DNA from 3 places in the Crystallibacter crystallopoietes genome. Region 2 is predicted to be linked to each of the others. Evidence: predicted binding sites of a transcription regulator. Region 2 holds the regulator's gene; each other region holds the start of a gene.
The links. The regulator LexA, encoded in region 2, represses DNA repair genes until DNA is damaged. The targets are predictions, from matches to a motif close to TCGAACANNTGTTCGA.
Positions count from the first base shown of each region.

Region 1: a site for LexA is predicted at 2,461-2,476, ahead of AC20117_RS11745 (DUF222 domain-containing protein). Genes of this name have one in related genera too.
Region 3: a site for LexA is predicted at 2,210-2,225, ahead of AC20117_RS19265 (DUF6504 family protein). Genes of this name have one in related genera too.

Region 1 covers NZ_CP018863.1:2,504,332-2,508,540, forward strand. Annotated here, with positions in the region: gene AC20117_RS11740 (sugar porter family MFS transporter) at 1-587, shown strand, start outside; gene AC20117_RS11745 (DUF222 domain-containing protein) at 600-2,447, opposite strand; gene AC20117_RS11750 (hypothetical protein) at 2,658-2,960, opposite strand; gene AC20117_RS11755 (hypothetical protein) at 3,047-3,325, shown strand; gene AC20117_RS11760 (DUF6328 family protein) at 3,412-3,972, opposite strand; gene AC20117_RS11765 (MarR family winged helix-turn-helix transcriptional regulator) at 4,039-4,209, shown strand, end outside.
Region 2 covers NZ_CP018863.1:3,620,069-3,624,277, reverse strand. Annotated here, with positions in the region: gene AC20117_RS16775 (histidinol-phosphate transaminase) at 1-705, opposite strand, end outside; gene AC20117_RS16770 (LysM peptidoglycan-binding domain-containing protein) at 767-1,141, opposite strand; gene lexA (transcriptional repressor LexA) at 1,418-2,182, shown strand; gene AC20117_RS16760 (ATP-dependent DNA helicase) at 2,469-4,209, opposite strand, start outside.
Region 3 covers NZ_CP018863.1:4,188,821-4,193,029, forward strand. Annotated here, with positions in the region: gene AC20117_RS19260 (DNA polymerase III subunit alpha) at 1-1,757, opposite strand, end outside; gene AC20117_RS19265 (DUF6504 family protein) at 1,800-2,114, opposite strand; gene AC20117_RS19275 (FG-GAP-like repeat-containing protein) at 2,383-4,209, shown strand, end outside.

The DNA.
Region 1 (4,209 bases), 1.1 Mb from region 2:
TGTCTGTATTCCAGCAGTTCGTCGGCATCAACGTGATCTTCTACTACTCGACGAGCCTGTGGAGGTCCGTGGGCTTCAACGAGTCCGATTCCTTCAGCATTACCGTCATCACCTCGGTGACCAACATCGTGGTAACGGTGGTGGCCATCATGCTGGTGGACAAGGTGGGGCGCAAGCCGCTGCTGGTGGCTGGCTCGATCGGCATGTTGCTCTCGCTTGGCGTGATGGCGCTGTGTTTCAGCCAAGCCATCGGGACTGGCGAAGACGTCACCCTGCCGCAACCGTGGGGTGTCGTGGCATTGATCGCGGCCAACCTGTTTGTGGTTTCCTTCGGCGCCACTTGGGGACCCGTGGTCTGGGTCTTGCTGGGGGAGATGTTCCCCAACAGGATCCGTGCCGTGGCGCTCTCCGTCGCCGCGGCCGCGCAGTGGCTGGCCAACTTTGCGATCACCACCACCTTCCCGTTCCTCGCGGATATCGACCTGACGCTGGCCTACGGACTGTACGCGTTCTTCGCGCTGCTGTCCCTGGTGTTCGTCTGGAAGTTCGTGCCGGAGACCAAGGGTAAGGAACTCGAGGCCATGTAGCCGTGCCCGGTTTCACCAGGGTGGTTCGTTCGGTTGCAGCGGCCAGTCGTCGAAGGGCCGGTTCCAGTCTTCCGGTCCGCCCTGCAACGGCTTGTCGGCCGGTACCGCCTTCTTGGCAGCCTCGGATACGAAAGGTATTTGGGCCGATTCGGACGGCGTCGGAACGTACTGTGCCGTGGAATGATCCGGTGTCGTGGCGCTGTCAGCCGTGATGAGCGGCAGCAGTGTTTCGACCTGTTGGCCGGGTGGGCCGGAGCCAGGTGTTAGTGAGGGTTCTGCCGGTGGAGGTGGAGACTCCAAGTCAGGTCCTTGTCCATCGGCCGCGAATCTTGGCGTGGCGTCGGGCAGGGAGATACCGGCGAGTCGGTAGCGGTTGCGGCGGGGTTTTTGGTCCGGGTCGATGTAGCGGGGCGGGATGAACCAGGGGATCCCGTCCCGGATGTCGATTTTCCAGTTTTCATCGTGCAGCAGATGGTGGTGGTACGAACACAAAAGACAACCATTGTGAACTGACGTTGGGCCGTCGTGCTTTTCCCAGAATTCGATGTGGTGTGCTTCGGTCCAGGGAGCGGGCATGGTGCAGTCGGGGAAGGTGCAGCCTTTGTCGCGGGCGACGAGGGCGCGGCGCTGGGCGGGGGTGAACAGCCGTTGGGCGCGTCCGATGTCGAGGATTTCGCCTTTGCCGCCGAGGACGAGGGGGATGAGGTCGGCGTCGCAGGCGATTTTGCGGACGGTTTTGGGGCTGATCAGTCCGCCGAACACCGCGTCGGCGGAGGCGCCGAGCTGGTCCACCAGGTCCTGGTAGTCCAGGCTGATCATGATCTGGGGGCGGTGGCCGCCGCTGGAGGGGAGTTTGTCCGTGGACAGGGCGATCTGGCAGGCGCCGACGAGGCCTTGCAGCAGTTTCTGCGGCCGGGTGGGTCCTTGCCATTCCGGTTCCGGTCCCGCTCCGCCCGTGTCGGCGGTGTCCGCGGGGGTGCCGCCGGCTGTTGCAGGGTCTGCCGGGGTGCGGCCGGCTGTTGCGGGGTCTGCCGGGGTGCCGTCTTCCGAAGCGAAGGTGGTTTTGACGCGCGGGTTGGTCGCGGCGTTCATGACGGTGACGAGGTATTCGTATTGTTCCGGCGTAGCGGCGATGTCCAGGCGGTGGAGGCCCTGGCGTTTGCCGCGGTAGAACACGCCTTGTTTGGCGCGGAGTTGTTCGTCGGTGGGTTCGAGTCCGTCCGGGTCCAGGATGGCTTCCCAGCGTTTGATGATTTCGCGCAGGCCGTCGATATCTGATTCGGTGGCCTGCTGGGTGAGCTGCTTTTCCATCGCGGCCAGGCCCGCAGGCGGTGCGGTGGGGCGCACGCGTTCGAGGGCGTCGCGGATGAGGGTTGCGGCCTGGCCGCTGATCTTCGAGGAGGTCAGTGCTTCGCCGAGGCGTTCAAGTTTCGGGGGTGCCTGTTCTCCGGTCATCAGGGTCGATGGCATGGTGCTGGAGCCGACGCGGAGCCGGCGTTTGGCTTCGCCGCGGCTGATTTTGAGTTTCTGGCGGAGGTATTCGGCGGCGTCCTTGTATTCGGGCTTTTTCGGTTTGCCGTCCTGGCCGGTGCCCTGCACCGGGTCGGCCCAGGGGATGCGCTGGTCTGTTTCGCCTGTTTGGGCGATGTTCTGCTGGTCGACGGCGTGGGCGCCGATGACCTGGAGTTGCTCGACGGTTTTGGAGATCTCTTCGATGCCGGCAACGGTGGCGGCGAGGTCTTTGGGGGATTGCAGGAGCCATTCCTGTTGGAAACTGGCGGAGAAGTCCTGGAGGGCGGCCTGCACCGAAGCGAGGAAGCCTACGGGCTCCTGATGCGCTTCGACCGGTGCGATTGCCATACACCCAACGCTATAGAACACGTCTTCTAATAGCACGGAAAAAGCACCAATGTGGAGGACTAGTGCTGGGTGTACCCGTGGCTTCGGTGGCGCGCTCAATGAGTTGTGCGGGGTGGTTCGTTCGGATAAAGAATGAAAGTTGGCGTCGGAGGGATGCTGAAGGGGCGCGCGGGCGAAACGGTTCCCCTGGGACCCGCGCCCCACTTCGATTCAGCCTCGTCGGCGGCCGAACACCAGCGACGCTACAGCCGTACCGGCGGTGACGGTGTAGACGGCAGGCCACGCGCCCATCTTCTTCGCCAGCGGGTGGGAGGCGCCAAACGCAGCCAGGTATACGCCGGTCAAAGCTGCGGCGGTGCCGGTGCCAGCGTCGCGCTTCCATAAGGCGAAGGCAGCCGCACCTGCGGCGGCGAGCACGGCGCCGCCGAGCGGACGGTTCTTGGTGGCGCGGGCGGTTTGGAAGCCGCCGATCAGTCCGGCGCTCGTGACCAGCGGGGTCAGCAGGGAACTCATGGAATCTCCTTAGTCTGGGGCGATGTCCTCCAGCCTATCTGGAGCATAGACTGCCCCTATCTAACGGAACTTCCAAAGGACCCGATATGGGAACCGTCAGACGCCTGGCCGCAGATCTGAGGCTCGCCGACCTCGGCCGCGCCGTGAGTATTGTCGGCTTCAACCACGACGTCCACGCCGGCACGCTGTCCGGCTTCATTGTCCGCCGGACCAAGGATGTCGTGGACATCCACCTGGACGGAATCCCGGAAACGGTTGCCGTGTCGCACGAGGCGATAGTCCTGATCCTGGAGCCGGACAGGGAGCAGGAAACTGTGCCGGTGTTGGAATCAGGCGGGGAACGGGAGGGCGGTCCCGACGGATAGAGCCAGCCGCGCAGGTCGCAGAGGTTGGAGAGCCAGCCGCGCCGGACGCAGGGGGCTGATTGAGCCAGCCAGCCCGGACGCCAAGGTTAGTCGACGGCGTTGCTGTTTTTGCCGGCGTCGTTGTTCTTGTCGCCGTACTGGTGCTTCGCCTCTTCGGGGTTCACCGCGCGTTTAAGCAGGGCCGGGATCACCCAGAGCAACGCGAGCATGACCAGCAGGACGCCGCCGCCCACGTAAATCGCCACCTGGTCGCCCGCCACAACGTCGAGGATGAAGGCGACGCAGCCGGTGGCCATCAGCCCGATGCCGAGCACGGCCAGCTTCACGATGCGGTGCCCGTGCGCCACGGTGGAATCCTTCACATGCAGGCCGAAAAGCTTGCGGTGGATGGCTACGGGCGTGAGGATCAGGCAGGTCAGCAGGCCGGTGAACGTCAGCAGCGCAACGTACAGGCCGACCTGGTAAGGTTCCAGGTCCTCGAACCGGGCCTGGAACGGCAGCGTCATGAGGAAGGCGGTGATGATCTGCGCGCCGGTCTGCATGACGCGCAGTTCCTGCAGCAGATCGTTCCAGTTGCGGTCGAGTTTCTCCTCGAACGTCTCCCGGCGGCCCACCGAATCTTCGTACACCTGATCGTCCGTAGCCATCTCTCAAACTTACCGCCAAAGTACGACGGCGGAGGGTAAGTTCCAGCGAGGATTACCATTGGCGTTATGCCAAGTTCTGATTCCGAGGGTCCGTCCACGCCTGCTGCCGGGGGCGAGGCCGGGCGGGTGTCTGCCGAGGCCGGGCGGGTGTCTGCCGAGGCCGGGCAGGTACCGCCCGGCGCCGGCTACCCCGGGCGGGAGCTGATGCTGCTGCTGCAGAGTTTCACCACGGAGACG
Region 2 (4,209 bases):
CGCTAAAGCGAACGCCTTGCTCATCGTTCGCGAAACGATCAGACGCTCCCTGCCCTGCAGCAATTCCAGCGCGCTGGGGGTGCCGGTGTGGGCAAACTCGGCATATGCCTCGTCCACAATGACCATGGTGTTGTATTCGGCCCCGGCCTCGTACACAGCTTCTACAACGTCCAGGCCCAGAGCCGTCCCGGTCGGGTTGTTAGGCGAACAGAGAATGACGATATTGGCGGCTGATTCCCTGACTGCCCGAGCGGCTGCCTCGGCCGTCAAACTGAAGTCGGAGGAGCGAGCTCCGGTGACATATTCGGTGTCTGTGCCGCTTGCGAGCAACGGATACATCGAATATGTAGGAGGAAAGCTCAGTAAGCGTCGGCCTGGACCTCCAAAAGCCTGCAGAATCTGCTGGAGGACTTCGTTCGAGCCATTGGCAGCCCAAACGTTTTCTTCCGTTAGCCCATGGCCCAGGTAACGAGCCAACGCTTGACGCAGTTGTGTAAATTCGCGGTCCGGGTAACGGTTCAACCCCGTTGCTGCCGCCTCGACGGCGGCCGCAATGGCCTTGTGAACACTATCGGGAAGTGGATGGGTGTTCTCGTTAACATTCAGCAGCACCGGCACATGTAGCTGGGGTGCGCCGTAGGGTTCTAAGCCTCTGAGGTTGTCTCTAAGAGGCAGGCGATTCAGGCGTTCTAGCTGGTCACTCACCGATCAAGCTTAAGCTCCGGCCGGCCCGGGGCAGGAATCGGGCCAGCCGGAGGGTCTCATATTACGGCCGCTGGCCGTCGCCGCTGACGGGTACGTGCAGTTGCTGTCCGGCGTGCACGATCGAGTCCGGAAGGTTGTTCAATTGCGAAATCTCAGCGATCACATCGTGCGGATTCCGCTCAGGGGCAACGGCACTGGCGAGTTCCCACAAGGTCTGCCCGGAGCCGACCGTCACAGTGATCGTCTCGCCTGCTCCTAGACCGCCACTGGTGGAGGCCACTGCGGGAGCCGTAAAGAAGCCGATCAGCGTCAACAAAGCAGCAGCCGAAAGGATGAGCGGAAGGCCGATCAACAGCAGACGGCCGCGACGGGTGAGCTGGAGTGGTTGAGTATGGCGCGGTACGGCAGGCGACTGCGGTGCGAGCTGTGCAGACATGTTGACACCTTTCCCGATCTGCGAACGTTTATGTCCGAGATCTCCTTATTCGAATTTACGTTCGAATCCTTCTTCCACAGTTTTAGCACCTATGATCGAACATTGTCGAGACTCACTAGAACAAATGTTTGAAAGTCCACCATGACTCCCCTAGCGTTAAACCAAAGGTGGCCGTACATGAAGTGCATCAGCTGCCACTGACAAAATAAGATTCCGGTTCGAATTCAGGCACGGCACTGCTGACTCGGATCGGACGGAGAAACCGGAGTCCGGGCCATGTCGAAGAACGTTTCCAGAGCAGCTGCCACATCAGACAGCAAACAGACAAAGCCGACTCGGGCTGCAGGGCAGCCCAAGGGCCTGACTGCGCGCCAAAAGAAAATCCTTGAAACCATCCAGGAGTCTGTAAGTGCTAATGGTTATCCGCCATCGATGAGGGAAATCGGTGACACCGTCGGACTGGCAAGCCTGTCCAGCGTGACGCACCAGCTGATCCAACTCGAAAAGATGGGCTACATCCGCCGTGACCCCAAGCGTCCCCGCGCCATGGAAGTGCTGACTCCGCTCGTCATTGAGGACGGCGCTGCCCGAATGGCCGGGGTGGAACAGGCAGACAATGTCAGAAGTATCAACGGTTCCACCGTCTCAGATCTCGGCAGCGGGTCGGACACAGCCATGGTTCCCCTCGTCGGTCGTATCGCCGCCGGCGGCCCCATCCTGGCGGATCAGGTCATCGAAGATGTTATGCCCCTTCCGAGACAGTTGGTTGGCCATGGCGAACTGTTCATGCTTAAGGTCTCCGGCGATTCCATGATTGACGCAGCCATCTGTGATGGTGATTGGGTTGTCGTGCGGAGGCAGCAAAGCGCCAACAACGGAGATATCGTGGCAGCCCTCCTCAACGACGAGGCAACTGTGAAGACATTTCGGCAGCGGGACGGCCATACTTGGTTGTTGCCACAAAACACCCAATACGAACCGATCCTCGGCGACCATGCAACGGTCATGGGCAAAGTGGTTTCAGTGATGCGTACTTTGTAGACGGATGCTATTTGTCGCCAAGGCGGTCTCGTCCCGCCAGCATGGCAGCGAACGGCTTTCCCGCTAGTTGCGGCGCTGCAGCTAACGTTCCCTTGCAATAATGTCCATCTCTTTGGACAGGCCGGAGCTGAGGGCCGGGCGCCTTCTGCGTCACGAGTTCTGTGGTGCCATCACCCACAGACTTGGCCTTCCTGCAGGGTGGGGGCGGTAGGTCCACCCGTGCATGCCTCATCGGACTCGATGAGCACGCACTAATATCATTGGCTTCGCATAGCGGGAAGGGCGGTCAACCCGTCTGACGGGCTGAGAGCCGTTCCAAGATCTGCAGCGCCACGCTCCGGTCCTTAGTTGACCAGAATGGGGGCAATGCAGACCGGAGAAAACTGCCATAACGGGCGTTCGCCAAGCGGGAATCCAGCACCGCGACCATGCCACGATCGCCCGCGGCGCGAATAAGGCGTCCGGCCCCCTGAGCCAGGCGGACTGCGGCGTGGGTAGCGGAGACGGACATAAAACCGTTGCCTCCGGCTTGCGCCACCGAGCGGGTCCTCGCTGTCATGAGAGGGTCATCCGGACGGGGAAACGGAATCCGATCGATGATGACGAGCCTGCAGGCGTCTCCGGGCACGTCCACACCCTGCCATAGGGTCATCGTCCCGAATAGGCAGGTATCCGGCTCCGCCGCAAACTGCTTGACCAAGGCAGCGATCGATGACTCGCCCTGGCACAGGATTTCGCTATTGATCCGCCGTCGCATTTCAGCGGCCGCTTCCTCGGCCGCCCGCCGGGAAGAGAACAGCCCCAATGCCCCGCCTCCGGAAGCCTTCAGGAGTGCCTCCAGCTCGTCCAACTGTTCGGCGCTAGTTCCGCGCTCAGGCTTCGGCAAATGCGAAGCCACATACAGCACTCCCTGCTTCGGATAGTCGAACGGGCTTCCAACGTCTGCACTTGAGTACGCCGGTGCACCGGCCCCCATCAGTCCCAGCGATCCGGCCACCGCATCGAAAGCGTTGCCGATGGCCAACGTCGCCGAAGTCAGAACCACAGTATGGCCGTCAAACAAACCTTCACGTAGCCGTGAGGCCACGGACAGAGGTGCCACGTTGACCGTTGCGGGCTGCGTATCGTCCTCTGACCCGAAATCGGTTCCGGACCCGAAATTGCTGGGCCTGGTAATCCACACGACCTCCCGAGCCTGGGCCGCGGAGAGAATCCGGTCGCATACCTCCAGCACAACCATCAGCCTGGAGCGGGCCATCTGCCGCCCACCGTCCGCGCTGTTCGATGTGTCCGATTTGGAGTCGGAAAGTGCGACTCGGCAAGCCTCACGCAACTGCGTCAGCGCCATCTCATGATCGTCACGCAGCCCAGAGGCCATCAGCCCCGTGGCAGTGGCGGCCAAGGCTATTTCGAGGCTCTTCGCTGCGCTGTTGATCGATTCGACGCTGGCCGCAGTATGCTTGCGGGCCATCGACGCCGCCGTATGCACCATCGCCACCGAGAGCTGCCCAGCGACCGCGCTGGTGACACGGTCCTGCAGTTCATGTGCTTCATCGATGACTACCACGTCGTATTCCGGGAGTACCGACAAGCCTTCAAAGGCATTGATAGCCAGCAGTGCATGGTTGGTGATCACCACGTCCGCTTCACCGGCCCGCGTGCGGGCTTGCTCGCTGAAACACTCTGCCGCCATCGGACACTTCTGCGCTCCGAGGCACTCCATGGAACTCACTGAAACCTGTCGCCACGCCCGATCGCTGACGCCGGGGACGATCTCATCCCGATCGCCTGTGTCAGTCTCGTCCGCCCATTCCCGCAGCCGTACCACTTCTTTTCCTAGCCCGGAGGCCGGGCCAGCGGTTGCCGGGGCAGGATGCGGTACAGCGTCCTCGCCAAGAGTGAAGAGAGCGTCGGGAGCATCTTCCTCGGGGAAACCGCCCGCCAGTTTGTGCCGGCAGAGGTAATTGTTGCGCCCCTTCAGGAGGGCTACATCCACCGGGCGTGGCAGCTCGTCCGAGATAGCCTCG
Region 3 (4,209 bases), 570 kb from region 2:
TCGAGTTTGAGCATGCCCATCGGGTCCATGTCGTGTTTGTCGAACTGGCTCATCGGCAGGCCGAGTCCGCTGGGCTGGACCGGTGTCCGGTCCAGCAGGGATTCATCCCCCAGAATCACACCACAGGGATGCATGGAAATGTGCCGCGGCAGCCTATCCAGCCGCTCCGTCACATCCACCAGCAAATCCAGCTGTTTGTTCTGCTCTACCTGTGCGGAAAAATCACGAAGTTCGGGCTTCTCTTCCATTGCTTCCCGGAATTTCCGGGCCGAGAAACGCCAAAGCTGTTTGGCGATGCCGGAGATGTCCTCCTCTTCCATCCCCAAAGCAAGGCCGGCATCGCGGACGGCTCCGCGAGCGCGGTAGCCGTTCTGCATGCTCATCAAAGTCACCCGCCGGTCCCCGAACCGTTCGAAGATCTGCCGATAGACGTTATGGCGTTCGGCGCTTTCCACGTCAATGTCGATATCCGGCAGGGTTGAACGGTCGCGGGAGAGGAACCGTTCAAAAATCAGCCCATGCGCCAACGGGTTGACATGGCTGATGTAGAGCAAATAGTTCACCAGGCTCGATGCTCCGGATCCCCGGGCCGATGCCCTGACCCCCATATCGGTGATGATCTTTGATACCTCGGCCACGGTCAGGAAATACGAGGCGAAACCAAGTCTGGTGATAATACCCAGTTCATGGGCCAGGCGGTCCCGCAGCTCATGTTCGGCTTTGCCGCTGATGCCGGGGAACCTGGCGGTAATCCCTGTTTCGCAACGTTGGATAAGTTCTGTCACCGGGTCCTGGCCGATCCCGATTACCGATGCCTCCGGCACCACCGGGTTCTTGTAACCCATGTCCTGGTACGGATCCATCCGACAGCGATCTGCAACTGTTTCAGTCATCGCCAGCAGTTCCCCGGCGCCGGCACGGCCCGTACCTGCCTCCTGCGCGGTTTCATACGCCAGGACCTGCATCTGGGCAGAGCTTTTGAGCCAGCCTTGGCCGTTGGGCTGCAGATCCGGCAGCTTTGCGAGCGCGGTTAAAGCACGGACGGAGTCCAGTACGTCTGCAGTAGCGGCGTCATCCACTTGACGGTATCTCGCCGCGTTTGTAAGCACTGCCGGCAAGTCCAAGTCAGCGGCCAGCTTCAACATTCTGACGGCATGGGCCGTACTGAGATTGTCGCCGGGCGGACTGAGGTGGTTGACCACTTCCAGCACCAGGGAACCGGCTGGCATGATGCTGCGCCAACGACCCGCCAGCCGGCGGGCCTCCGCATAACGGCGGTGCCGCAATGCCTGTCCAACATCAGAATACGGGCCCAGCAGCACCGTGAGCACAGCTGGGGAACCTGCATCAGATGACTCCGGGGAACCTGTGGCGCGGTGTGCTATCTGCACTATGCCCACACCCGGCTCCCTGCCCTTGGCCCCGCGGCCGGAGGCTGTACCTTCATGCGCATCCGAGATCAACCGGCACAAGGCGTGATAGCCCCTGCCGTTGTTATGGCCGTGGGCCAAGACAACTACCCGGCCAGTGCTTTGCCCCTGGGAACCATGGAGGGCGAGGTCTACCCCCACAATCGGATCAATCCCGGCGGCCAGACAGGCTTTGACATGTTTGACCGTTCCGTACAGTCCATCCCGGTCAGTGCATGCCAAGGCATCCGCACCGTCGTCGGCCGCCGCCGCCACCAGTTCATCCGGCCAGGACACGCCATAGTGGGCGCTGAAGGCCGATGAAACATGCAAGTGGGTAAAGCTCATGATCATCCAATGAACAAGTAAGAGAGACGGGGCAGGAACGTATTAAGCGCTCAGGCGCTGCAGTGCCTCATGGACCCTGATCAGCCGCCAGCGTCCGGTATCTGCCTGATGGGAAAGATCAAGCGTGCGCAGTTCGGAGCGGCTGTTCAGCCGTGCCTGGACCCGCCAGATTTCATGGTCCACCAGTCCCGCTCCCCTGCCGCGTTCCGCCCGGAGCTCTTCGGCCCACCATTTTCGCCGCTCATACCAACGCACCGGTTCCGCTGCGATGTGCCAGGTCCGGTTCTGCCATCGCAATCTGATCGGCTGGCCGGCAGGAGAACAAACAACTTCTACTGATTCGCTGAAAACACCCATGTTCCAGTCACCTTTCTTCTGGAAATACGGGCCAAACACTTCGATGCATGCTCCTGCCGACACGCCCGTCGAAATGGTTGACCTCTTCATTCTATTCGAATACGTATTCGATTCAAAGGCGAGCTTACAAACCACCACCGACAAAATGTGCGGGCACCCCAAGATTTATCCAATAACCGAAGTCCACAGTTGTTCCAGCGCATCCCGCGCTATCAGCAACATCTAGAAGTAATGGTGTCCGAGGGGGACACCTCACAAGGAGCCCAGCATGTCACTCGCACCCAGGGCAGAGTTACAACCCAGCCCGACCCGGAAACGTATTGTCACTTCCCTGACGGCTGCCGCCATGCTGGCGGCTGCCTTCACCCCGCTTGCCGCGATACCGGCGCACGCCGAACTCGCGGGAAGGGGCGAGGTGGACCCGCAGCACGGGTACCCCACCTGGTACTCCGACGGAACCGTCAAACTCAAGTACTGCTATACGGCGGAAGACGGTTGCGTCTCCACTCCGCCGAACTCCGGTCCCGCTTCCTACCCGGACAACTTCCCCGACGAAGCCTTCTGGTTCCACGCGGAGGCGAGCGGCGGAAACCTCGGCCTGTACGAAGCTGCCCTCGAGGGCGCGCACGCCAATGAGGTAGTCGTTGACGGGGACCAAATGGGCTTTGCCCGGCTCCGGTTCCGCCTCGAAAACCTCGTTATCGGCGCGCAATACACCATTACCCACCCCTACGGCGTCCACACCTTTGAAGCGGTTGATGAGGACGGCGTAGGCATCATCGAACAAACCATCGATGAAGGTTGCGACCCTGAAGCCGGCGGTCCATGCAACTGGGATTCCGTCGGTGCCGCCTTCCTCGGCGATTACCAGCTAGGCACTACCGCGACCTTCCTCCGCCAGATCAATGCACCCGCAGGGCGGCTCGGAGATCCCGCCATTCCCGCCCCCGTTACAGGCGCACCGTCCGGCAACAACTTCGTGCAGGTGACCGGGCCTAACGCCGGAGGCCCGGGGGTAAACACCCTCACGGTTGACACCTTCGGCATCCAAGGCGTCATTTCCGAGGAAGTCGACGGGGCACCCAGCACGCCGGATCTGGCATCCGCCAGTGACAGCGGGCGGTCCGCCACGGACAACACCACTAATGTCGCCACACCGACGTTTGCCGGCAGCCTCCCTGCCAATACCAGCGGCACAGTGGATCTGATTGTCGACGACGCGGCCACACCTGCTGTTTCCGCTGCCAGCACAGGCAGCAGCTACAGCCTCGCGCTGACCACCCCGTTGAGCGACGGCGTCCACCGGATCCGGGCACGTATCGCCAACCCGGCGTTCGCCACGGATCCGGCAGCACCGGAGTTCCTGACGTCGACCCCGGTGACCATCACGGTAGACACCGTTGCTCCGACGGCCACCATTTCCGCACCGGTGCCGTCCAATCCCTCCGCAGATACGACGCCGTCGTTCAACTTCGGCAGCAACGAGACCAACAGCTCCTACGATTGCCGACTGCTGCCATCCAACGATGTCTGGGAGGCAAACTGCGCTTCGGGCAAGACGTACGACGCCCAGGTGAACGGGGTGTACACGTTCAACGTCCGCGCCGTTGATATGGCCGGTAACGTCGGGACGCCAGCCGCTCATGGCTGGGGAATCGGCACCACGGCAGGCCCCATGGGAACCGGCATCCAGAAGGACATGAACGGCGACACGAACCCGGACTACATCGGCCGCACCAGCGATGGCAAGCTCTGGTTCTACCCGGGCACGAATAATGGCCGTCTCAATCCGCGCGTCAATATTGGCAACAGCGGATGGAACGCCATGACCTCGCTGCTGATGCCAGGTGACTTCAATGGCGACACCAGGTCGGACCTGATTGCCAGCGACACCTCCGGCAGGCTGTGGCTGTACGCAGGCGCAGGCGACGGCCGGCTTTCGGGCCGCACTCTGATCGGTGCAAGTGGCTGGAACTCGATGTCGGAGCTCGTCGTTCCGGGCGACTTCAATGGCGACACCGCTCCTGATCTGCTCGCTCGTGACAGCGCCGGCAAGTTGTGGCTCTACCCGAACAACGGCAGCGGCGGCTTCAAT